Regions from separate parts of the Demetria terragena DSM 11295 genome, predicted to be linked through region 1. Evidence: predicted binding sites of a transcription regulator. Region 1 holds the regulator's gene; the other holds the start of a gene.

What was found. The regulator LexA, encoded in region 1, represses DNA repair genes until DNA is damaged. The targets are predictions, from matches to a motif close to TCGAACANNTGTTCGA.
Region 2: a site for LexA is predicted at 9,240-9,255, ahead of F562_RS20415 (HNH endonuclease signature motif containing protein). Genes of this name have one in related genera too.

What each region holds. Positions count from the first base shown of each region.
Region 1 is NZ_AQXW01000004.1:692,105-703,180, forward strand. Features, by position in the region: gene F562_RS0107410 (rhodanese-like domain-containing protein) at 1-309, opposite strand, end outside; gene F562_RS18425 (cupin domain-containing protein) at 306-782, opposite strand; gene F562_RS0107420 (metallophosphoesterase family protein) at 948-1,715, opposite strand; gene F562_RS0107425 (vitamin B12-dependent ribonucleotide reductase) at 1,797-4,694, opposite strand; gene nrdR (transcriptional regulator NrdR) at 4,773-5,261, opposite strand; gene F562_RS18430 (LysM peptidoglycan-binding domain-containing protein) at 5,509-5,898, opposite strand; gene lexA (transcriptional repressor LexA) at 6,187-6,906, shown strand; gene F562_RS0107445 (Sir2 family NAD-dependent protein deacetylase) at 6,881-7,720, opposite strand; gene F562_RS0107450 (LysR family transcriptional regulator) at 8,278-9,189, shown strand; gene F562_RS18435 (ComEC/Rec2 family competence protein) at 9,198-11,076, opposite strand, start outside.
Region 2 is NZ_AQXW01000004.1:2,487,143-2,498,218, forward strand. Features, by position in the region: gene F562_RS0116260 (hypothetical protein) at 1-407, opposite strand, end outside; gene F562_RS19665 (ATP-binding cassette domain-containing protein) at 496-2,298, shown strand; gene F562_RS19670 (ABC transporter ATP-binding protein) at 2,295-4,097, shown strand; gene gdhA (NADP-specific glutamate dehydrogenase) at 4,120-5,460, opposite strand; gene F562_RS0116280 (geranylgeranyl reductase family protein) at 5,481-6,722, opposite strand; gene F562_RS19675 (phosphotransferase enzyme family protein) at 6,776-7,687, shown strand; gene F562_RS20415 (HNH endonuclease signature motif containing protein) at 7,742-9,187, opposite strand; gene F562_RS0116295 (zinc metalloprotease) at 9,486-10,679, shown strand; tRNA gene F562_RS0116300 (tRNA-Lys) at 10,742-10,814, opposite strand; gene F562_RS0116305 (acetolactate synthase large subunit) at 10,885-11,076, opposite strand, start outside.

The DNA.
Region 1 (11,076 bases):
AAGCGAGGAGGAGTATCCCTCTTGGCACATCACGATGACTCGCGCGTCGAAGGAGGCCTCCGGAAGTGACGCCTGCTGGCGCGGATCGAATCGCCACTCGAGAACATTTCGCTCCACCAGAATGGGTTTCAACTCCTCGGAGACCTCGCCCTCCGCGTCTCGCTGCGCCTGTGGACGCGTGTCAACGAGAACGGCACGGCCATCGCGCACCTCGGCGTAGGCGTCTTCGGCGGTGATGCGCGCGTACCTCGCGCGGGCCGACGCCAACAGTGCGTCGATGCCGTCAAAGTCGGGCTCGGATTCCGTCACCAACTGTCTCCTTCATCAACGCCGAGCAGCACGAGTCTTTCCTGCTCGATGACGTATCGGTTCATCCCTCGCAGAGCAGGAGCGTACGCGTGAATCGAGGCCGCAAAGGAGCCGCTGCGGTTCACCACATCGTGGATGTGCTTGGCCCCAAACGACCGGCCAGAGCCCTCGGAGAGTTCACGCTCGCGGGGTCCGCCTCCGGCCCAGGTGCTTTCGGTGAGGGTGCCGAGAACCGTGCGGAAAGCGCCACGCGAGCCGACGTGATCGTGCCAGCCGGTGCTCGTACCGGCTGGCCAGCCGATGAGCCAGACCTCGAGCGCATCGGTGCTCTCAAGGCGATGCCAAGAGCGCTCAGGGGAACTCGGGTCGAGGTGTCGCAACAGGTCGCGATCACGAGCGAGGAGCTCAGTCGTGCGAAGCAACTGGTCGGCGTCGAGCAGGGTCGATCGAGCCGGGCTGTGGGTGAGGGTCATGGTCGTACTCCTGGTCAGGGTCTGGTGGCTGGCTGCGCGTGAATCAGCAGCAACAGACCTGGCCCTGCGTCAGGTGAAGATCGAGATGCAAGCGGCGGTGAGCCCACCGAGTCACATAACGCCTTCTAATGCTTTGCATAGGTTTATGTGATCACACGTGGTGGCCTAATGTCCAGCCCCGTCGGGGCGGTCCTCGTTCGGCGTGAAAGCGCGGATCGCGTCCACATCGCTGTTGGCAGCACGGACGTATTCATCAGCCCAGGCTTGGCGGTCTGGGAAGGTCGAACCGTCCACTACCGCGGCGACCGCGGCGTCAATGTCGACCACCGTGTGGCGGAGGGACACATTGCCGTGATCCAGCAGCGCCCAACTTCCACCGGCCCGGCCATATGGCATCCCGATGCTTCCGGGGTTAATCACGAGTCGTCGATCAACGAGCCGAATGAACGGCATGTGGGTATGGCCGCAGACGACCGTGCGGTGATCTTCTGGCAGTTCCGAGAACGCGGCGGCCCACCGGCCTAGGGGCGAATCGACGAGCACGAGTTCGTCATCACGCCGCGGACTGCCATGGCAAAAGACCACCGGCCCAAAACCCGCAACTGGCAGGACCAGCGGATGCGGGAGCTCATCGAGTATCCGCACGTGCTCGGCATTCATTTGAGACGCAGCCCACGGCGTGACGTCAGGCGCTTCGATGGCCTCGCCGCGAGCCATCGCGACCAGTTCACGATCGGCGTTGCCCCTGACCATGCGTAACCGACCGCCTTCGGCCGCGAGACGGTCGAGCACCGGGACTGGCTGCGGGCCAGAGGCAAGATCGCCCGTCACGACCACGAGATCGGCTGCGCGAACGTCAGGTTCATCCAGGACGGCTTCCAGGATGGGCAGCACACCGTGCACATCGGACAGGACCGCGACCGTGGAGATCATGCAGCCATCATCGCGGCTGCTCCAACGGCTGTGGGGGCCGCCCAAAGATCGGGCGGCCCCCACAGTGCATCCGGTTGGCTGTCAGCTGCAGCCGCTGGTGGAGCCGCAGCCCTCGCAGACGTAGCACGATCCAGCTGGGCGCATCTTGGTGCCGCAGGTCATGCACATGGGCGCGTCGGCGGCCTTGCCCTGGAATCTCTCCATCAGCTCAGCCGACGAATGGATTTCCGCGGAGACCTCGCGGGCATCTGCTGCACCGGCACCGGACTGGTCTGCGGGCTCCTGCTCCTTCTTCTTGGTCGCCGGAGCAACCGACTGGGAGAAGCCCTCCAACTCATCCGCATAGTCGTCACCGGACTCGCCGTCAGAGCCACTGGTTGGCTCGGCATAGGAGCCTGTTTCGAGCTGTCGAGCCCGCTCATCGGCGGTATGGATGCCCATGAACGAACGCGTCTCGAAGTCAAGGTGATCCAGTGCCAACCGGCGGAAGACGTAGTCCATGAGCGACTGCGCCATGCGCACGTCCGGGTCGTCCGTCAGGCCAGCCGGCTCGAAGCGCAGGTTGGTGAACTTCTCGACATAGGTCTCCAGCGGCACGCCGTACTGGAGACCGACTGATAGCGCGATGGAGAAGGCGTCCATCACACCGGCGAGTGTCGATCCCTGCTTCCCGAACTTCAGGAAGATCTCGCCCAGGTCCCCGTTCTCATAGCTCGAGGCCGTCAGATAACCCTCGGCACCGCCCACTGCGAACGACGTCGTCTGGCTCTGCCGACGCTTCGGCATGCGCTTGCGGATCGGGCGATACTCGATCACCGTGTCGACCTTGGCCGCGGCCGCTTCGGCGGCAGACTTCTTGTCCTTGGCCGTGGACCCGCCATCAGACAGCGGCTGACCGACCTTGCAGTTGTCGCGGTACACGGCCAACGCCTTGAGGCCGCGCTTCCATCCCTCGAGGTGAACTTCGGCAATCTCCTCGACCGTGGCGTCCTCAGGAAGGTTCACCGTCTTGGAGATCGCTCCCGACAGGAAAGGCTGGGTCGCGGCCATCATGCGAACGTGGCCCATCGGTGAGATCGCGCGCTCGCCCATGGCGCAGTCGAAGACCTCGTAATGTTCCTTCTTCAGGCCAGGTGCATCAATGACGTGGCCCTTCTCCGCGATGTGCTCGACAATCGCTTCGATCTGCTCGGTCTGGTAGCCCATCTTCTTCAAGGCGCGCGGGATCGTCTGGTTCACGATCTGCATCGAGCCGCCGCCCACCAATTTCTTGAACTTCACCAAGGAGAAGTCCGGTTCGATACCGGTGGTGTCGCAGTCCATCATGAAGCCGATGGTCCCGGTCGGCGCGAGGACCGAAGCCTGTGCGTTACGGAAACCGTTCTCGTCGCCAATCGCGACGACATCGGACCAGGCCTTGGTCGCCGCTCGGTGGATGGCGGTGTCCATCGAGTCAAGGGGACGCACGTCGTCGTTGGCGGCCTGGTGCTTGCGCATCACGCGGTTGTGGGCCTCGGCGTTACGGGCGTAGCCGGCATAGGGACCAACCACCCCAGCCAACTCGGCGGAACGCTTGTAGGCGGTACCGGTCATCAAGGAGGTAATCGATGCCGCCAAGGCGCGACCGCCCTCGGACTCATAGCCGTGCCCAGTTGCCATCAACAGCGCGCCGAGGTTGGCATAGCCGATACCAAGCTGGCGGTAGTCGACGGTGGTCTTCCCAATGGACTCGGTCGGGAAGTCCGCGAAGCAGATCGAGATATCCATGGCCGTGATGACCAACTCGACCGTCTTGGCGAAGGTCTGCTCGTCAAAGGTGTCATCCTCGCGCAGGAACTTCAGCAAGTTGAGCGAAGCGAGGTTGCAGGACGAGTTATCCAGGCTCATGTATTCAGAGCAGGGATTCGAGGCAGTGATTCGCCCAGACTCAGGATTGGTGTGCCAGTCGTTGATCGTGTCGTCGTACTGGACGCCTGGGTCGGCGCACTCCCAAGCAGCACGGTTGATCTTGTCGAAAAGGGTGCGGGCGTCGACTTCTTCGATGACTTCGCCGGTGCCACGCGCCCGCAAACCGAACGTCGTGCCGTTCTCGACGGCCTTCATGAACTCGTCGCTGACCCGAACGCTGTTGTTGGCGTTCTGGTACTGAACCGAGGTGATGTCCGCGCCACCGAGGTCCATATCGAACCCAGCGTCGCGCAGCGCCCGGATCTTGTCTTCCTCGCGCGCCTTGGTGTCAATGAACTCTTCGATGTCGGGGTGATCGACATCGAGCACGACCATCTTGGCCGCGCGGCGAGTGGCTCCGCCGGACTTGATCGTCCCCGCTGACGCATCGGCACCCCGCATGAAGGACACCGGGCCAGAGGCCGTCCCACCAGAGGACAGCAACTCCTTGGACGACCGGATTCGCGACAGGTTCAGGCCAGCGCCCGAGCCGCCCTTGAAGATGAAGCCTTCTTCTCGATACCAGTTCAAGATCGAGTCCATCGAGTCATCGACCGCCAGGATGAAGCACGCCGAAACCTGTTGTGGGCTCTTCGTGCCTACGTTGAACCACACCGGGCTGTTGAACGCGAACACCTGGTGCAGCAGCATCCAGGTCAGTTCGTGTTCAAAGACCTCGGCGTCGTCCTCAGTCGTGAAATAGCCGTACTCCCGACCAGCCTTGACATAGGTCAACACGACCCGGTCGATGAGCTGCTTCAGGCTGCGCTCACGCACGTCGGTACCCAAGGCACCGCGGAAGTACTTGGTCGTGACGATCGTCGAGGCGTTGACCGACCAGAAATCGGGGAACTCCACCCCACGCTGCTCGAAGATCGTCTCGCCGGTCTTCCAGTTCTGCTGGATGACGTCGCGCGCCTGCCAGGTCACCTCGTCGTAGGGGTGAACTCCTGGGGTGGTGAAGATGCGCTCGATCTTCAGGCCTTTGCCCTTGCGACGCGCCTGTGACGCAGCGCTGGTCGTCTCGGTCATGACGACTATCCCTTCATAAAAATCGAATCTCGGTCAGACGCGAGTACGACGCCCTCGCGCGGGGCCTGTTGTCTCGAACTAGCCCGGCGGTCCGTCTGAACTCGGCTCAATGCCGACCGCAGGACGCTCCGCGCGCAGCACCGTGATGGCTGCCTCGAAGTCCTCGGTGGATTCAAAGGCCTGATAGACGGAGGCGAACCTCAGGTAGGCAACCTCGTCGAGCTCTCGCAACGGGCCAAGAATCTCCAGGCCAACGTCGTGGGCATCGATCTCGGCCATGCCCTTGGCACGGATCGCTTCTTCAACCCGCTGCGCAAGAAGAGCCAACTCATCTTCGGTCACAGGACGGCCCTGGCATGCCTTGCGCACGCCCACCATCACCTTGTCCCGTGCGAAGGGCTCGCTCGCCCCGGACCGCTTGACCACCGTCAGACTGGCCGTCTCCATCGTGGAGAATCTCTTCCCGCACGACGGACATTGGCGACGTCGTTTGATGTGCGTTCCATCTTCAGAGGTGCGGCTGTCGACGACCCGCGAATCGTCATGACGACAGAACGGACAATGCATCGGCAAACACCTCCTCGGGCGACCACATCCGACTCCACTAGACCCAAAGTCGCCCGGCGGTCCCCCGACGGACGGCCCAACCTGTGGACAATCCTGTGGGTAACTCGTGGATAACGTGGGGACGAGATGTGGACTAGATGTGGACAACTCACAGCCATGTAACTACTAGATATAGCGATCCTAGATCGCGGCACCCCACCACGCAACATTGCCCAGGTCAGTGCGCGTGTCTACCGGATCGGCGCGCCTAGGGCGCCGGGATCTGCAACCTTTGCCCGGTGGACACCTGCGCGGAGTTGAGGTCGTTTGCCAGTTGCAGGTGTGCGATTGCGGCGCTCAGCGGCAACTCGGGAAGACGCTCGCGCGCTACATCAGACAGCGTCTGCCCCGGCCGCACGGTGACATCCTCGGACGCGGTCGGACCGCTCGCCCACGCCGAAACAGCCATGCCGCCCAGGATGGCGATGGCCAGGACCGTCACGAGCAGGGCGCGACGCCCTCGCGCCGTCAAGCGCACTGCGACTGCCGGCAGCGTCGTTGAGGTCGGGCGTGCGGGCACGTCTGAGACCAGGGCGAGATGGCGGCGACGCCGGGGTAGAGCCTGTGGCTGATCGAGCACGGGTGCGAGTGCGCTCATGGAGTCCTCCTGATGCTGTTGCGACGGGTTAACCGAACACCTGTCCGATCGGACGTGCGTACGAGGTATAGCACGTACGTTCGACGTCCACAAGCCGCCGCCATCACGAGAATGACGCGACACTCGCGTCGTACAGGTGTTTGATTGCGTTCGCTGAACTCCATACGCTGTGCTCATAGCGACAAGCCAAGCAGCGACCACCGACAAGCCCGCCGGCAAGCCCGCCGACAACGACTTCCTCGGAAACACCGGTGCCGCAGCAGGACGCCATAGATAAGGACGCCGACGATGGCCAAGATTCACCAGATGCCAGAGCCAGATGGCAAGGCACTGACCACCCGCCAACGCAAGGTGCTGCAGGTCATCCGCAGTTCAATCGACCGGCGTGGATACCCGCCCAGCATGCGGGAGATCGGCGAAGCCGTCGGACTCACGTCGCCGAGTTCGGTGGCGCACCAGCTCACGATGTTGGAGCGCAAAGGCTACTTGCGTCGGGATCCCATGCGACCGCGTGCGATCGAAGTCGTCTCGCCAGGACAACCCAAGCGCGAGCGGGGCTATCGCGGCAAGGCTGCGGCGAGTGCCGAGCTGGACTCGCCAGTCGATGAAACCGGAATCAACGACGAACGGCCAGAGGCCGAGTACGTGCCTGTCGTCGGCCGTATCGCCGCGGGTGGGCCGATTCTCGCCGAGCAAGCCGTCGAAGATGTCTTTCCCCTCCCCCGGCAACTCGTCGGCGAGGGCGATCTCTTTCTGCTCAAAGTCGTCGGCGATTCGATGATCGACGCAGCCATTTGTGATGGCGACTGGGTGGTGGTTCGGCAGCAGCCCAGCGCGAGCAACGGCGACATCGTGGCGGCGATGCTCGATCACGAGGCCACCGTCAAGACGTTCAAGCGGACTGACGGTCAGGTGTGGCTGCTACCGCATAACGAGGCATACGAGCCCATCGACGGGAACGACGCCACGATTCTCGGCAAGGTCACCGCGGTGCTGCGCCGGGTGTGACCGCTGCCACCAGTTGGGTCAGGGTGGCGCCAAGGGGACTCTCGAGTTTGACGGTCGTTTCGGCGTCGGCCCGGGTCACTCCTTGAGTGATGACCGCAACGGGGATCCGTTCACGCGCCGCGAACCGAGCGAAGCGGAAGCCAGACATCACCATCAGGGATGAGCCGAGCACCAGCAGACACGATGACTCGGCCACGGTGTCAAAACACTTCTGCACCAACGGTTTTGCCACGGATTCGCCAAACATGACGACGTCAGGCTTAAGCCTGTCTGAGCGACACACCACACACCTCGCCGTGGCAAAACCGGCCACCTGCTCGTCGGTCAGGAGCACGTCTCCGTCCGGGCGGATCTGTCCGGTCATGGCCTCACGATCGAAGCGCGGATTTGCCTGTCTGAGCCACTCATCCACGGTTGTCCGCGCGTAGGACTCGCCACAATCGACGCAGACCACGGCATCGAGGGAGCCGTGTAATTCGATGATCTCGTCGGCGCCACCTCGCTGATGCAGGCCATCGACGTTCTGGGTGATGATCCCTGTGGTCAGTCCCAAGCGTTGCAGGTCCGCGACGGCACGATGCCCGTCATTGGGTTCGGCGGCCGCGAACCGGGGGTATCCGACGAACGACCTGGCCCAGTAGCGCTGGCGCGCGTGCGGCGAGGCCAGGAGTTCGCTCACCGTCATGGGCGTCACTCGTCGCTCGCCATCGGCACCTCGATAGCCCGGAATGCCGGACTCGGTCGAGAGGCCAGCACCCGAGAGGATGCAGACCCGGCCTTCGGCGACGAGGTCCACCAGCGCAGCCCACTTCACTGGGTCGCCATCTCCTGGCGATGGAAAGGTCGCACACGGCACGACCTCAGTATCTCCGGTGTGGTCTCGACAAGCTCGACCGGCGTAGGTGCGCTCGACCACAACCCACGCCGGTCGAGTAGGCGAGCGCCCCCTTCCCCACGCCGGTCGAGTAGGCGAGCGCCCCAGCGCGAGCCGTATCGAGACCCCGGCGGGTCTCGACAAGCTCGACCAGCGTTAGAGAGCTAGACCGGCGTTGACGGGCCCGACAACAACCCACGCCGGTCGAGTAGGCGAGCGCCCCAGCGCGAGCCGTATCGAGACCCCCGGCAGGTCTCGACAAGCTCGACCGGCGTTAGAGAGCTCGACCGGCGTTAGAGAGCTCGACCACAACCCACGCCGGTCGAGTAGGCGAGCGCCCCAGCGCGAGCCGTATCGAGACCAAGGCAAGAGGTCTCGACAAGCTCGACCGGCGATAACGGCTCGACCGGCGTTAGAGAGCTCGACCGGCTTGGGTGCGCTCAACCGGCGTAGGTGCGCTCAACCTTCCTGGATGGTAAGACAACTAGACTCTGGTCATGATTGATGCTGCCGGGCTGCGCGTCATGCGCGCCATCGCCGATGAGGGTAGTTTCACGGCTGCGGCCACCGCGCTGGGCTATTCACAGCCGGCGGTGTCCCAGATGGTGCGTCGGCTCGAAGAACGCACGGGCACGGTGCTCGTGGAACGGATTGGGCGAACGGTTCGCCTGACCGAGGCCGGCAGCGTCCTGGCCAAGCACGCCATTCCCGTGTTGGAGGCCCTCGACCGCGCCGAGTGCGAGATCCAATCGATCGCCGGGCTCGAAGCGGGCCGAGTCAGGCTGACGGCGTTCCCTTCGGCCTCCTCGACGTTGGTCCCCCAGGCGCTCGCCTTGGTCAAGAAGCGTTTTCCCGAGATCAAGGTGGTCTTCACCGAGGCGGAACCACCGGGAGCTCTTGAGGCGCTCCGCGCGGGTGAGTGCGATCTTGCGGTCACCTTTGTCTATGACGGGGACGTGCTCCCCAGGGGCGAAAGCGACCTCGATCCCTTCGATGTCACGACCCTCCTGGAGGACGAGGTGCGCCTCGTTCTCCCCGCGTCCCACCCTCTCGCCACCTCCGATCAGGTTGACCTCGCAGACCTGGCGAGCGAATCCTGGATCGCGGGGTGCCCTCGATGTCGGGGTCACCTGGTGTCGTTGGCGCAACGCGCCGGGTTTGAACCTGACGTGGCCATCGAGACTGAGGATTATGTGGCAGTGCTCGCGCTGGTAGCAGCCGGGCTCGGCGTTGCTGTGGTGCCTGAGTTGCTGCTGAAGTCCACACGTAACGATGGCCTCGTGGCCTTGCCGATGTCACCAGCCAACCGCCGTACGGTGCAGGTCGTGACGACGCCCGACCTGCGCCGAGTGCCAGCGGTTGAGGCAACGCTTCAGGCGCTCACTGAGTCGGCCAAGCTGGCGATGTAGCAGGCCGCTTAGCCCTTCCGCGTCACGGCGGAAATCCGCCCTGCCTGGTCCACCAAGGCGATGTCGCCTTGGCGGTCAGTCCGCAGCACCTGCGAGCCCGACTGATGCAGCGAAGTCAACAACGCAGGAGCGGGGTGCCCGTAGTCGTTGCCGGCGCCCACGCTGATGACGGCGTACGGCGCGCTGAGGTCACGTAGCAGCCGTGGCTCATGGTTGGCGGAACCATGGTGGGCAACCTTGACGACATCGACAGGACGCGGGTCATTGCGCAGCGCGAGCGCACGAGCCACCTGGAACTGAGCTTCGCGTTCTGCATCGCCGAGGAGCACCAATCGGACTTCCCCGACTCGTACGTCGAGCACAACCGACGCGTTGTTTTGAACCGAGCCGGTCCGGATCGTCCGACCCGGCCAGATGACCCTGGCCCGAACGCCTGCCCACCCCAGGTCATCGCCGGCATTGACCTCAGTGGTCGGTACGCCATGCGCGGCCGCGACCCGTGTCACCATCGGCTCCAGCGAACCCTGCTCGCCTTCGCCGCCTTCGTCGCCGTCGACAGAGGTGGTGATGATCTGTCCAACCTCCCGACCGTCGAGCACGCCGGGGAGTCCCGCCACGTGGTCGGCATGGAAGTGCGTCAAGACCACAGCATCGATGGTGTGAACCTCCAGGTCGTCCAGGCAGCGGTCCATCGACGTCGGGTCCGGCCCGACATCCACCACCACGACGCGGCCCGGGCCCGTCCTGATGACGCCTGCGTCGCCTTGCCCGACTTCGCACGCGACGAACACCCACCCGGGCGCTGGCCACCCTGGTTGCGGTAACGGCCAGGCTGCGGCTGCCAGCACGACCGTCAGCGCCACCACGACCGCGGGATAACGGCGCACATGCGCGATCAACCACGTGCCGCACAGCACCACCCCGGCCGTGATCAACGCGAGCGCCACCGCTCCCCACGTGGTGCCCGGCCAGGGCAGCATCCCGCCTGGAATTGCGGCGCCGCTGTGCGCGATCTGTGCGATCGCCTCGGTCGGTAGCGCAGCCAGCCACCCCACGGCAGCAGCCACCGGCAGGACGACTGGCGCCACCAACACCACCAGCACACCTGCCACCGTGGCGGGTGCCACGAGCGGGGCCGCCAGCAAATTGGCCGGGATGCCCACCAGCGGGATCGCGCCTTGCAACACCACGATGATCGGAGTGCACATCACCTGGGCAGCGACCGGGATCGCGACCGGCTCGCCAAGCCACGCCATCCGATCCGGGAGCCGGTCAGCGAACCAGGCTCCCCACGGCCTAGCAAAGAGCACCAGTCCCAACGTGGCCAGAACCGACAAGGCAAATCCGTACGATCGCGCGAGCCACGGGTCGAGGATCAGCAGAACAACCACCGCGCCACCCAAGGCGGGTGCAGCGGCCCGCGGGCGACCGGCAGAGGTCGCCAGCAGGCCCACCAGACCCATCACCGCGGCTCGAGCAACGCTCGGCTCAGGTCGGCACAACAGCACGAACAGGCCCAAAGCGACGAGACAGATGGGGACCCGCGCGCGCCGTGGGACACGCAGCCAACCGCATACCCACAGCACCGACAACAGCACGATCGTGACGTTGGTGCCGCTCACGGCGGTCAGGTGAGTCATGCCGGTTGTCCGCATGTCGTCGCTCAAATTCGGGGGTACCCGCGACACATCACCGATGACCATGGCGGGAGTGAGGCCGCGCGCATCTGCGGGTAGTGATGCCGTCGCGTCTCTCAGGTCAGTTCTAAAGAGCTCAACTCCTCGCAGCAGCGCAGGCGCAGCCGAGATCTTCTGCGGAGAACCGATCGGGTTCAGAACCGCACTGACATCAGCGCCTTTCTCGGCCTCGGACAGGCGTCCGCGCACC
Region 2 (11,076 bases), 1.8 Mb from region 1:
TCGACCGTGGCATTGCCGTTGATGCTGGGCGACACGGTCAGGTCATGCTGCTGAATCTCACCCGCCGCCGCCAGCGCGCTGGTCACCTCGGCGCTGATCTGGCTCATTGTCCGCTCAAAGTGATTCACCGGGACCAGGTGTGCGGGAACGCGAAAGTGACTCGCAATGGCTCGATAGTGCTTGATGGGTCGCCCCGCGCGCGGCACTTCGGTGGTGATCTCAAGCAGCCCGGCATCGTAGAGTCGGCGCACCCAGTAGTGCACCCGGCCGATGGGCTTGCGCATCTGGCCGGCAACCTCGCGAATGGACCGCTCCCGCTCTAGGAAAGGGCCAAGGTAGTGGGGGGCATCGCGATGAGTGAGCAGGCTCGCCATCGCCGGATCCGACACGACGAGCTCCCTGGCCATTCCTTCAGCCTAGGGCGGTAGGAGCGTTGGCGCACCTACTCAGAAATCTGGCTTGTTGTGAGAGTAGGGGCCTTCCTATCGTCGCGGCGTGCAGATCATCAGGGGGAACGCGCTTCGGCGCGAGAGGACCTTCTGGCGTCATATGTGGCGGGCCAGCAGGGCGGCAACCGTGAGCGCGCCGTTGCTCATCGTGCTTTCGGCGGGGGCATCGTGGCTCACGATGAATGCGACTGGCCGAGTGGTCACTGGGGCGATTGATCGTGATGATGCTGTCTGGCGCTGGTTGGTGCTTGCGTTCGTCGGCCTCGTTGGTCAACCGCTGGCGCTCGCTGCCGTGGATGCCGTGAGTGCCATGCACCAGGCCAGGATGACCGCTCAACGCCACCGGATGCTGGCCGAAGCCGCGCTGGCGCCTCATGGAGTTGGGCATCTCGAGGATCCAAAGACGGCTGGCGCCTATGCCGCGGTGTCCGAGCATGCACGAACTGCGCTGGGACTGAACGAGATTCCGGCAGTGTGGAAGGTGATCTCGACCCGGGCGTTGGGGCTTGCCGCACTCAGCGTGGTCTGGTCGTGGTCGTGGTGGGCTGCCCTACTTCTTGTGTTTCTCAATGGGCTAACTGGTGTTGCCTTCTCGCACTACCTCAGGACCGTACTGTCCGAGCTGTTTTCTGGACAGTCAATCGAACGGCGCCGCGCGCGTTATCTCCTCGGGTTGCTGGTCACGCGGCAGCCGGCCAAAGAAGTACGTCTGTTTGGTCTGACTCCACGCCTCGTGGACTCCTTCGCCCAGGTCATGCAACGAGCAATGACCACGACCGCAGCGCGTCGACGGGCCCACCTGCGGCCTAGCCTGGCTGCTGCTGCGCTGTTCGCCGTGGGTTTGAGTGTGGTCATGGGACTACTGGTCCGCGACGTGTGGGTGGGTGCGGTGGGCGCCGGGCTCATAGTGACGGTGGCCCAGGGGATCAAGAGCATGGCTGCACTCGGCCCACTGGGAGACAAGAGTGTGGATGCTGCACGTGCTCGCGCCACGGAAATGCGGCTGGATGACTTGATTTCCGCCAGGGCCGAACGCTTTTCCGACGTTGACGGATCCGATGCACAGCCACGCAGGGTGTCGACGCGGGGCGCTGCGGAGATTGAATTTCGAGATGTCTCTTTCACCTATCCGTCGCGGTCTAAGCCCACGTTGCGCGAGCTGAACCTGCACGTTCAAGCGGGCCAGTCCGTTGCGGTTGTCGGGGTCAACGGGGTGGGAAAGTCGACTCTCATCAAGTTGCTGTGCGGTCTGTATCCCCCCGATTCCGGCGAGGTTCGGGTGGACGGAGGCGACCCGGCGGTCGATGATGGCGTGCGTCGCCGTGTTGCGGTGATCTTCCAGGATTTCGTCCGCTATCAACTCTCGCTACGAGACAACATTGCGATGGCGGGGAAACACTCGGACGAAGAGGTGACGAACGCACTTGTCGACGCGGCCGGGACCGATGTCCTCACGCGCGTGGAGGGCGACCTGTCGGTGATGCTCGATCCCGGATATGTCGGTGGCACAGACCTATCCGGCGGTCAGTGGCAGCGAGTTGCGCTGGCCCGGGCGCTGGCAGCAGTGCGCCGCGGCGCTGGCGTCCTGGTGCTGGACGAACCAACCGCTGCACTCGACGTCCGAGCCGAAGCCGAGATTTTCGACCGTTTTCTCGACGTGACGCAAGGGGTGACCACGATCCTGGTGAGCCATCGCCTGTCGAGCGTGCGGCACGCGGAGCGCATTGTCGTGCTGGGGCCTGAAGGAGTGGTCGAGGACGGCACTCACGCAGAACTTTTGAGCGCGGGTGGCGAATATTCCGAAATGTTCAGGCTCCAGGCGTCGCGCTTTGAGGCGGCTGGGGGATGAGCACCACCCGTGAGGGATTCGCCTCTGCGGCCCTGATCGCGCGCGCTGTCTGGGCGCAAGGGAGCGGGCACGGCGCCCTTGCCTTGATGGAGATGACTGGCCGGGTCCTGGAGTATCTGCTGCCGCTGTTTGCCGGGCTCATCGTCAGCGGGGTGACAGATCGCAATCTGTCGCTAGCAGTCATAGGAGGTGTCGGCCTATCCCTCTCACAGGGCTTCACATTTGTTCTCACGCTCGTCGGTGTCGAGTCTCGGCTGGAGTTACAGGAGCGAGTCGGACATCACTTTGACCAGCGCACCGGAACACTCTCGGGCGAGTCGCCAACACTTGATCACCTCGAGCATCCTGGCCACCAGGACCAGATGCAGGCGCTCGGAGAGCGACTTGGCGTCCTTGGCAACGCGTACAACATGCTGGTCAATGTCCTGAACAATCTCGCGGGTCCGATTGTCACGCTGATCATCGCGGTGTACGTCGACTGGCGGCTTTTGCTCCTGATGCTGATCGCGCTCCCGACCATCTTTGTCACCCGCGCATCGATCCGATGGGAGGGCCAGGCGGAGCAGGTCGGAGCCGCCGCGGGACGACGTAGCGCCCACCTCATGAAGATCGCCATATCGCCAGTTCCTGCGTCCGAGCTCCGCGTGCTTGGTGCGCGCGCGTGGGCCACGAATCAGCTAGTGGCGCAGGTGGTTAAGTGGCGGCAGCCGCATATCGGTAGCGAAGTGCGCACCACCATCTGGTCAAGTGTGGTGTCGGTGGTCTACCTCGGCTGCGCGGCAGGCCTGCTGGTCTCGATGGTTCGGGACACTTTTGCCGGTCGTCTCGACCCCGGCAAACTCGTCACCAGCGTCCTGGTCATCACCCAGATCCAAGAAGCGGTACTACAACTTCAGTATGCGCTGCGTGGCCTGGCCGAGGCGCTGCGTGCCGTCGGGCGGTATCGCTGGTTAGAGCAATACACCAACGAGGTCGCGGCGTCGCACACCGGAACAGAAAGCGCGCCGAAACGTCTGAGCCAGGGAATTCGACTGGAAGGTGTGCGTTTTCGCTATCCCGGTGCAGAGCGAGATGCACTCGGTCCGGTCGACGTGGAGTTGCCGGCGGGTGCCGTCGTCGCGGTAGTGGGGGAGAACGGCGCTGGAAAGTCCACGTTGATCAAAGCTCTCACCGGGATGTACGACCTCGACGAAGGCCGGGTGCTGGTCGACGGCCAAGATCTGCGCGAGCTCGATCTAGCGCAATGGCGTTCTCGATGTTCCGGCGCGTTCCAAGATCATGCCCGGCTTGAGGTCACCGCCAGGGAAGCTGTCGCGCTGGGTGAGCCTGACATTCTGCGCGAGGCTACGACAGTCGATCAACGGGTGCACACAGCGCTCGAAAGCGCGTCGGCGAGCGACCTGATGACTTCTTTGCCCGACGGGCTCGACACGATGCTCGGCCCAAGTTGGCCCGGTGGTGTCGATCTGTCAGGTGGGCAATGGCAGCGGCTGGCCGTCGCGCGCGGGATGGTGCGTGAGAACCCGTTGCTCCTCGTGCTTGATGAGCCGACCTCCGCGCTTGACCCCGCTACCGAGCACGCGCTGTTTGAACGCTATGCCGCCGCCGCGCACTCAACAGGCCGACGCGGCGGAGTGACACTCCTGGTCACCCACCGGTTCTCGACGGTTGCCGCAGCCGATCTGGTCGTGGTGCTCGCTGAAGGCAAGGTTGTCGAGGTCGGAACCCACACCGAACTCTCCGCCGCTGGCGGTCGGTATGCCGAGTTGTATGCCTTGCAGGCCGCGGGGTACCGCTGACGCCAGGTCAGATCACACGCGGTCAGATCACACCCTGGGCGAGCATCGCGTCGGCGACCTGGATGAACCCGGAGATATTGGCGCCGGCGACGTAGTTGCCGGGCGAGCCGTATTCGTCGGCGGTTTCCAAGCAGCGCTGGTGAATGTGGCTCATGATCTCGGCGAGGCGTTCTTCGGTGTGCTGGAAGGTCCAGGAGTCGCGCGAGGCATTTTGCTGCATCTCCAAGGCACTGGTCGCGACTCCACCGGCGTTGGCGGCCTTGCCGGGGGCGAAAGTGATGCCCGCGTCAGCGAGCGTGCGAATAGCGTCCGGGGTGCAGGGCATGTTGGCGCCTTCGGAGACCACCGAACAACCATTGCTGGCAAGCGTTTTCGCGTCGCTTCCGTTGAGTTCGTTCTGAGTCGCGCAGGGGAGAGCGATGTCGCATTTCACGTCCCAGACCGACCCCCGGGTGCCCATCTGAGCAGAGGCGCCCCGGGTTTCGACGTAGTCGGTGATGCGGCCCCGACGTTCGAGTTTGACCTGCTTCAGCAGCTCGAGGTCGATGCCTTTCTCGTCGACGATGTACCCGCTGGAGTCGGAGCAGGCGATCACTTTGCCGCCAAGCTCGTGGACCTTCTCGATGGCGTAGATCGCGACATTGCCCGACCCGGAGACCACGACCGTGCGCCCATCGAGGGATTCGCCGCGGGCGCGCAAGATCTCCTCGGTGAAGAAGACGGTGCCGTAGCCGGTCGCCTCGGTGCGTACCTGAGAGCCGCCCCACGACAGACCCTTGCCGGTGAGAACGCCGGACTCGTAGCGGTTGGTGATGCGCTTGTATTGGCCGAAGAGATAGCCCAACTCGCGTCCGCCGACACCGATGTCGCCGGCTGGGACGTCGGTGTATTCGCCGATGTGCCGGTACAACTCGGTCATGAACGCCTGACAGAAACGCATGATTTCCGCGTCCGAGCGGCCCTTGGGGTCGAAGTCGGACCCGCCCTTGCCGCCACCGATCGGCAGGCCGGTGAGGGAGTTCTTGAAGATCTGCTCGAAGCCGAGGAACTTCACGATCCCCAGATAGACCGAGGGGTGAAAGCGCAGCCCGCCCTTGAACGGTCCGAGCGCGGAGTTGAACTCGACGCGGAACCCTCGGTTGATCTCGACATTGCCATCGTCGTCGACCCAAGGAACCCGGAAGATGATCTGCCGCTCCGGCTCGCACATGCGGCGGATGATCGCGCGGTCGGTGTATTCCGGGTGTTTGGCCACCACCGGCCCGAGACTGTCGAGTACCTCCAACACCGCCTGATGAAACTCGGTCTCACCGGGATTGCGGGCCAGCACTTCGTCGTACGTCTCGTGCAGTTGCTCGTCCAGTCGTGTCACAGAGTGTCTCCTTAGGTGAATGGCGGGCGCGCGTCGACCTTGATGGATCGTTGGCCTGCCCAGCGCCAGACTCTCGCGGCGCGGTCGCGGTCTTCGTCGGTGACCAAGTTGCCCATCCAGCGCAGCGCAAGGGTCATCAACCAGTCGGTACGCATCCCCACCGGCCCGAGCGCTGACAGCACCTTGGGAACCACCGCAACACCAGCGAGACGGCGCGCGATCGAGAACGCCTCGCCGTAATGCTCGGACAGGATGGCTTGCCACCGGGTGGAGAGGTCGACCTCAGGGTCGCTGTGCAGCAGCTCCGCAATGAACCGACCGGATTCCAGGCCGTAGTCGATGCCTTCACCGTTGAGTGGATTGACGCAGGCCGCAGCGTCACCGATGAGGGCCCAATTCCGGCCGGCCACGTTGGAAACCGCGCCGCCCATCGGCAAGAGCGCCGAGGTGGGGAGGCGCAATTCGTCGCCGAGCCCAAACTCCGCGCGTCGCTGCTTGGCGTAGTGCGCCATCAGCGGCTTCACCGCAATGTCGGCCGGACGCTTAGAGGTGGCGAGGGTTCCGACGCCGAGATTGATCTCACCGGAGCCAGCTCCGAGCGGGAAAATCCAGCCGTAGCCGGACAGAATCTTGTCGTCCTCGTCGCGCAACTCCAGGTGGGAACTGATCCACGGGTCGTCGGCTTTGGTCGACGTGAGGTACGAGCGGCCTGCGACGGCATACACGGTGTCACGGTGCCACTCACGGCCGAGCTTCTTGCCCAAGGTAGAGCGCACCCCATCGGCGACGATGAGAGTGCGGCACTCGATTTCGCGTCCGTCCTTGAAGATGACGGCGCTCACCCGGTCGCCGTCCATGCGTACGTCGGTGGCGCGTGCGCCGTCGATCGCGGTAGCGCCCGCCTTGATTGCGGTGGTGCGCAGGTGGTCGTCCAGCTCGGTACGCGGAACGGCGCTGCCCCAGTCGGGAAGGGTTCCGCCGGGCCACGGCAGCTGGAGCGTTTGGCCAAAACCGTGCGCCCGCAGGCCTTGACTGGTGGTGTGGGCGCGCAGCCAGTCCTCCAGGCCGAGCGCCTGCAGTTCGCCGATCGCGCGAGGAGTCAATCCATCGCCGCAGGTCTTGTCGCGGGGAAAGACCGCAGCGTCGGCGAGGATGACCTCAAGGCCCAAGCGTGCCGCCCAGGCTGCCGCCGCTGATCCGGCGGGGCCTGCGCCGATGACCAGGATGTCGGTACGCATGGGGGTTTCACTCACCCCGGCATTCTGCCAAGCCGGTGCTCCGGACCTGATTGGGGTTGGATTGCGAGATGGAACCGGAGATGTTGTGGGAGGACGCCGAGCCGAAGAGCGCGTTGACGGAGCGCTTTGGCTTTGCGTCCGCAAGGGACGCGACGCGTTGGGCGCAGGGGCTGCTCGCGATGGGCTATGGGCTGGAGCTTCGGTCCGCGGAGCGGCTGGTGATCAGTCAGCACAACCTCATGGTGTGGGTGACGACGAGCGGCGGCGCGCGGCTGATCGTCAAGATCTGTGGCGAGCTCTCCCAACACGCCAGTCTGTATGCCAGCGGCGGCCTCGTGCGTTGGCTTGCCGACCGCGGACAGCCCGTGGCCGCACCCGTGCTCGCCCACGGCGAGCATCAGGTTGAGCGCGACGGCTTCTCGGTTGGCGTGCATCCGGTGTTGCCCGGTCGATTGCTCGACGCGAGCGATCCGGCGCAGGTGCGGGCTGCAGGGAAGGCGCTCGCCTCACTCCACCTGATGCTTGCGCAATGGACCGACACGGAGGCTTTCCGGACCGCTGGTGCGCAGCGGCCGATAACGTTCGCGGTTCCGGACCAGGTGGCGCAGGCTAAACCCGACCTGGTCGCACGGGTACGTGACCTGAGCGCCGACGTGCCCGACCTTCCGAAGCAGCTGGTACACGGCGACTTCCGTGCCGCGAACCTCTTGGTCGAGGGCGGCCAGATCAGTGGGATTCTCGACTTCGAGGACGCCCGACTCGATGCCGCAGCGGTCGACCTCGCCCAGTCGATGTGCACCATCGGGACGTGGTTTCACGACTGGGCGCCGGTTCCTCAGGACGTGCGAGTTGCGTATCTGCAGGCCTATGAGTCGGTACGCCCACTCACCGACGCCGAACGCCAGTGGCTGACGCCGTTGGTCGGCTGGATGATGCTCGGTCTTGGCTGGCCAGATGAGGCGGCGATCGTGATGGCGTAGAAAACGGTCGCGTGCTGCGCCAGTCGGATAGCACGTGACGAGACCGGTTCTTGGCTAGGCGGCGTGGGTGTCGCGGGTGGTTTTGGTCATTTGGCTGGGGGTGAGGTTCCAGGTGATGTGGGTGTTGTTGTTGGTCGCGGTGTAGCCGTTGCGGTGGACGATGGTGTGGTGTCGGGGACAGAGCAGGGCCGAGTTGTGGAGTGATGTTTTTCCGCCGGCGTGCCAGGGTGTGAGGTGGTGGACTTGGCACCAGGTGGGTGGCCGATCACATCCGGGGAAGGTGCAATGTTGGTCGCGTTGGATGACGGCGGCGCGTTGGCCGGGGGTGACTAGTCGGCGTTCTCGGCCGAGGTCCAGGGGTTGGCTTTCGGATCCCAGGATCATGGGCAGGATGGTCGCGTCGCACGCGATTTGTCGGATGGTGTGCGCTTCCAGGGCCTGACCGGTGTGGGTGGTGCCGAATCCTTGGAGTGTTCCGGCGAGTTCGTCATATCCGATGGTGATGGTCAGGCGGGTGGTGCCGCTGGTGGGCACGGTCGGGTCGGTGTCGATGAGTTCTGTTGCGCGGGTGATGAGCAGCATGAGGGCGTCCGCGCGGCGTTTGGCTGGGGTCCGGTGATCGGGGGTCCTGGTTGTTTCGCTGGTGTGGCGGTGGTGCACGTTGTCGCAGCAGGTGTTCCCCGGGGCTGGTGCGGACAGCGCGTCGATCGCGTGCCGGACTTGTGCGGCGTGCAGCGGGGTGAGGTCAGCGGTCAGGCGGGTCATGCCGTGGGGCAGGTGACTCCAGGTCACGGTTTCGACTGATTCCAGCCGTTCGTCCGCCTCGCGTAGGAACGTTTCATCGGCGTAGGTCGCGATGACACGGGTGGTGAGTTCGCGGATGTGGCGGGCCCCGGCACCAGGGTCCAGGGCCAGGAAGTGTTCGAACACCTCATCGCGGGTGCCGGCGGGCAGCACCGGCATGATTTTGTCGATTTCCCGGAGTGCGGTCCGCGCGGCGGGAACGCCGACTCTGCCGGTCATCAATGCTTCGGCCAGGACGGTGTTGCGTGGTTGGGTGCAGGCGGTCGCAACGGTAGCGATCCGGCTGGCGTGTGTGGGTTCCAGACCCGGCACGGCAGGGCGAGGACCCTGCTCACCACTGGTGGCCACGGCCATCTCAGTGCCCGTGGTGTCCACGTCGGGTTCATCGAATGGCGTCAGCGGGCCGGATCGCTGCCGAGCCTGGCCTAAGAGAGCTCCGACGGGTTCACCGGCGGCCAGACGCGAAACCCATTGAGTGGGGTTGCCAGCGGTGGATTCATTGATCAGACCGCGGGTGAGTGCGTCAGCGACCGCAGCAATGACCGCGGCCTCGCACAGTTGCATCGTCGCTAACAGGTCACGGACCAGCGAGGTTAACTCTGGGCCGTGGAGTTGATGAACATGCTCGGGAAGGGCCGCGACATCGGGCAACACCCGAGCAAGATCAGCAGCGACCGCGTGCGCGTCATGGACCATTCCCAACCACCCCCTATTCTCGCCCTCTCAGGACCTCCACCGGATACTCACATCGTACACCTGTTCGAATGCGAATGACAGGGGTTGTGGATAATCGAGCCCCCGAATCAATGCGGCGACAGTGCTGGCGTATATCCGCCATGTCATATTTCCGCCGCGTTCGATCCGCGCGTGACCGCGACGGATGGCCCTAATTTTCAAGAGTCCACGACGTCCGGGAACGTCCATGGCTTCCGGCGTCTCGGTGCCGGCCCCACGCAGGGGCAGGCCCCGTCCTTTAATCGGTGAGGAGATCACCATGAAGACCCGGATCTATAGTGCGGCGGCCGTGAGTTTGCTGGCCGCAGCGGCGTTGAGCACCACGAATTTGACGGCGAGCGCGGGTGAGCGGGCAGCGATCACGCCAGTCTCATCCAGCGCCGTCGAAGTCGACACCGACGGAGACAGCCTTCCAGACAGTTGGGAGACCAACGGCTACGACGCGGACGGTGACGGCGACATCGACGTCGATCTGCCCGCGATGGGCGCGACTCCAGATAAGAAGGACCTCTTCGTCGAAATGGACTACATGTCCGGTCTCCTCGCCAGCACTAACGCGCTGGACCGCATCGTGACCTCGTTCGCTGAGGCACCGGTCGCTAACCCCGACGGCACCACGGGCGTACGCATCCACCTCGACGCAGGCAGCGCGCGGGGCGAGGCATATGACCTTGGTGGCGGCAACGAAGTGCCCTACGACAGTGTGTTGAGCCCGTACGCGACGGAGACTGCGGCTATCAAGGCCAAGCACTTTGACCCGAAGCGTAAGCCGATCTTCCACTACATGATCTGGGCGGATTCCTACCAGTTCGTGAGCGACTGCTCGAGTGGTGTTTCTTTCGGCATTCCCGCTGACACCTTCCTGGTGACCGTCGGGCCGAAGTGCGGCTGGAAGGCCAACGACAACATTAATGCGGGGACCTTCGTCCATGAGTTGGGGCACAACCTCGGCCTGACTCACGGCGGCACGTCTAATGAGAACTACAAGCCGAACTACCTCAGCGTCATGAACTACCGATTCCAATTCACTGGGGTTCCCAGGGCTGATGGCAACGCGCACTGGGGCTATTCGACCGTGGCCCCAGCACCACTGAACGAGTCGCAACTGAACGAGCGAGCTGGCATGGGAGCCGAGGCGGCGGACTTCAAGACGCAATGGGCCTGCCCCAACGGCACAGTGCGGACCACCGCAGGTGCCGCAAGCGGTCCGATCGACTGGAACTGTGATGGCGACGTCGCTGACACCAGCTCAGTGGACACGAATGCGGACCGCAGGCGGTCCGTTCTGACATCGCAGGACAACTGGGAGAACGTGGTGTTTGGCGGCGGCGCCGTTGGTCAGTCATCGGCAGCCGAACGAAACCGGACGAGGACCGCAACGCCCCCAGAGGAACTGACGGTGCACGACTGGCGTGAGATGCAGAAGGATCACGATCACGATCACCAGCACTGAAGACAGAGGTGGTGGTGTGAGCGCGTTGTATGGAGCTCGCTCACACCACCACTTTCACAAAGTGGGCCCCGTGGGACTCGAACCCACAACCTACGGATTAAAAGTCCGCAGCTCTGCCAATTGAGCTAGGGGCCCAGATTGGTGCGGCGCCCACTGTATCCGCGCGAGCGGCTGCCGACCCAACCGGTCCGGGTTGAGCGCCGGATCAGAGGACCGCCTCAATGAGGTGCGGGCCCGGCTCCGCTAGTGCGCGTTCGAGCTCAGTGGTGAATTCCTCTGCGGTCGTAGGGCGTACGGCGGGCACGCCAAACCCCTGTGCGATCGAGACGAAGTCGAGGTCAGGCCGACTCAGATCGAGTTGGGAGAGTGCCTTCGGGCCAGACCCATCAGCACCGAC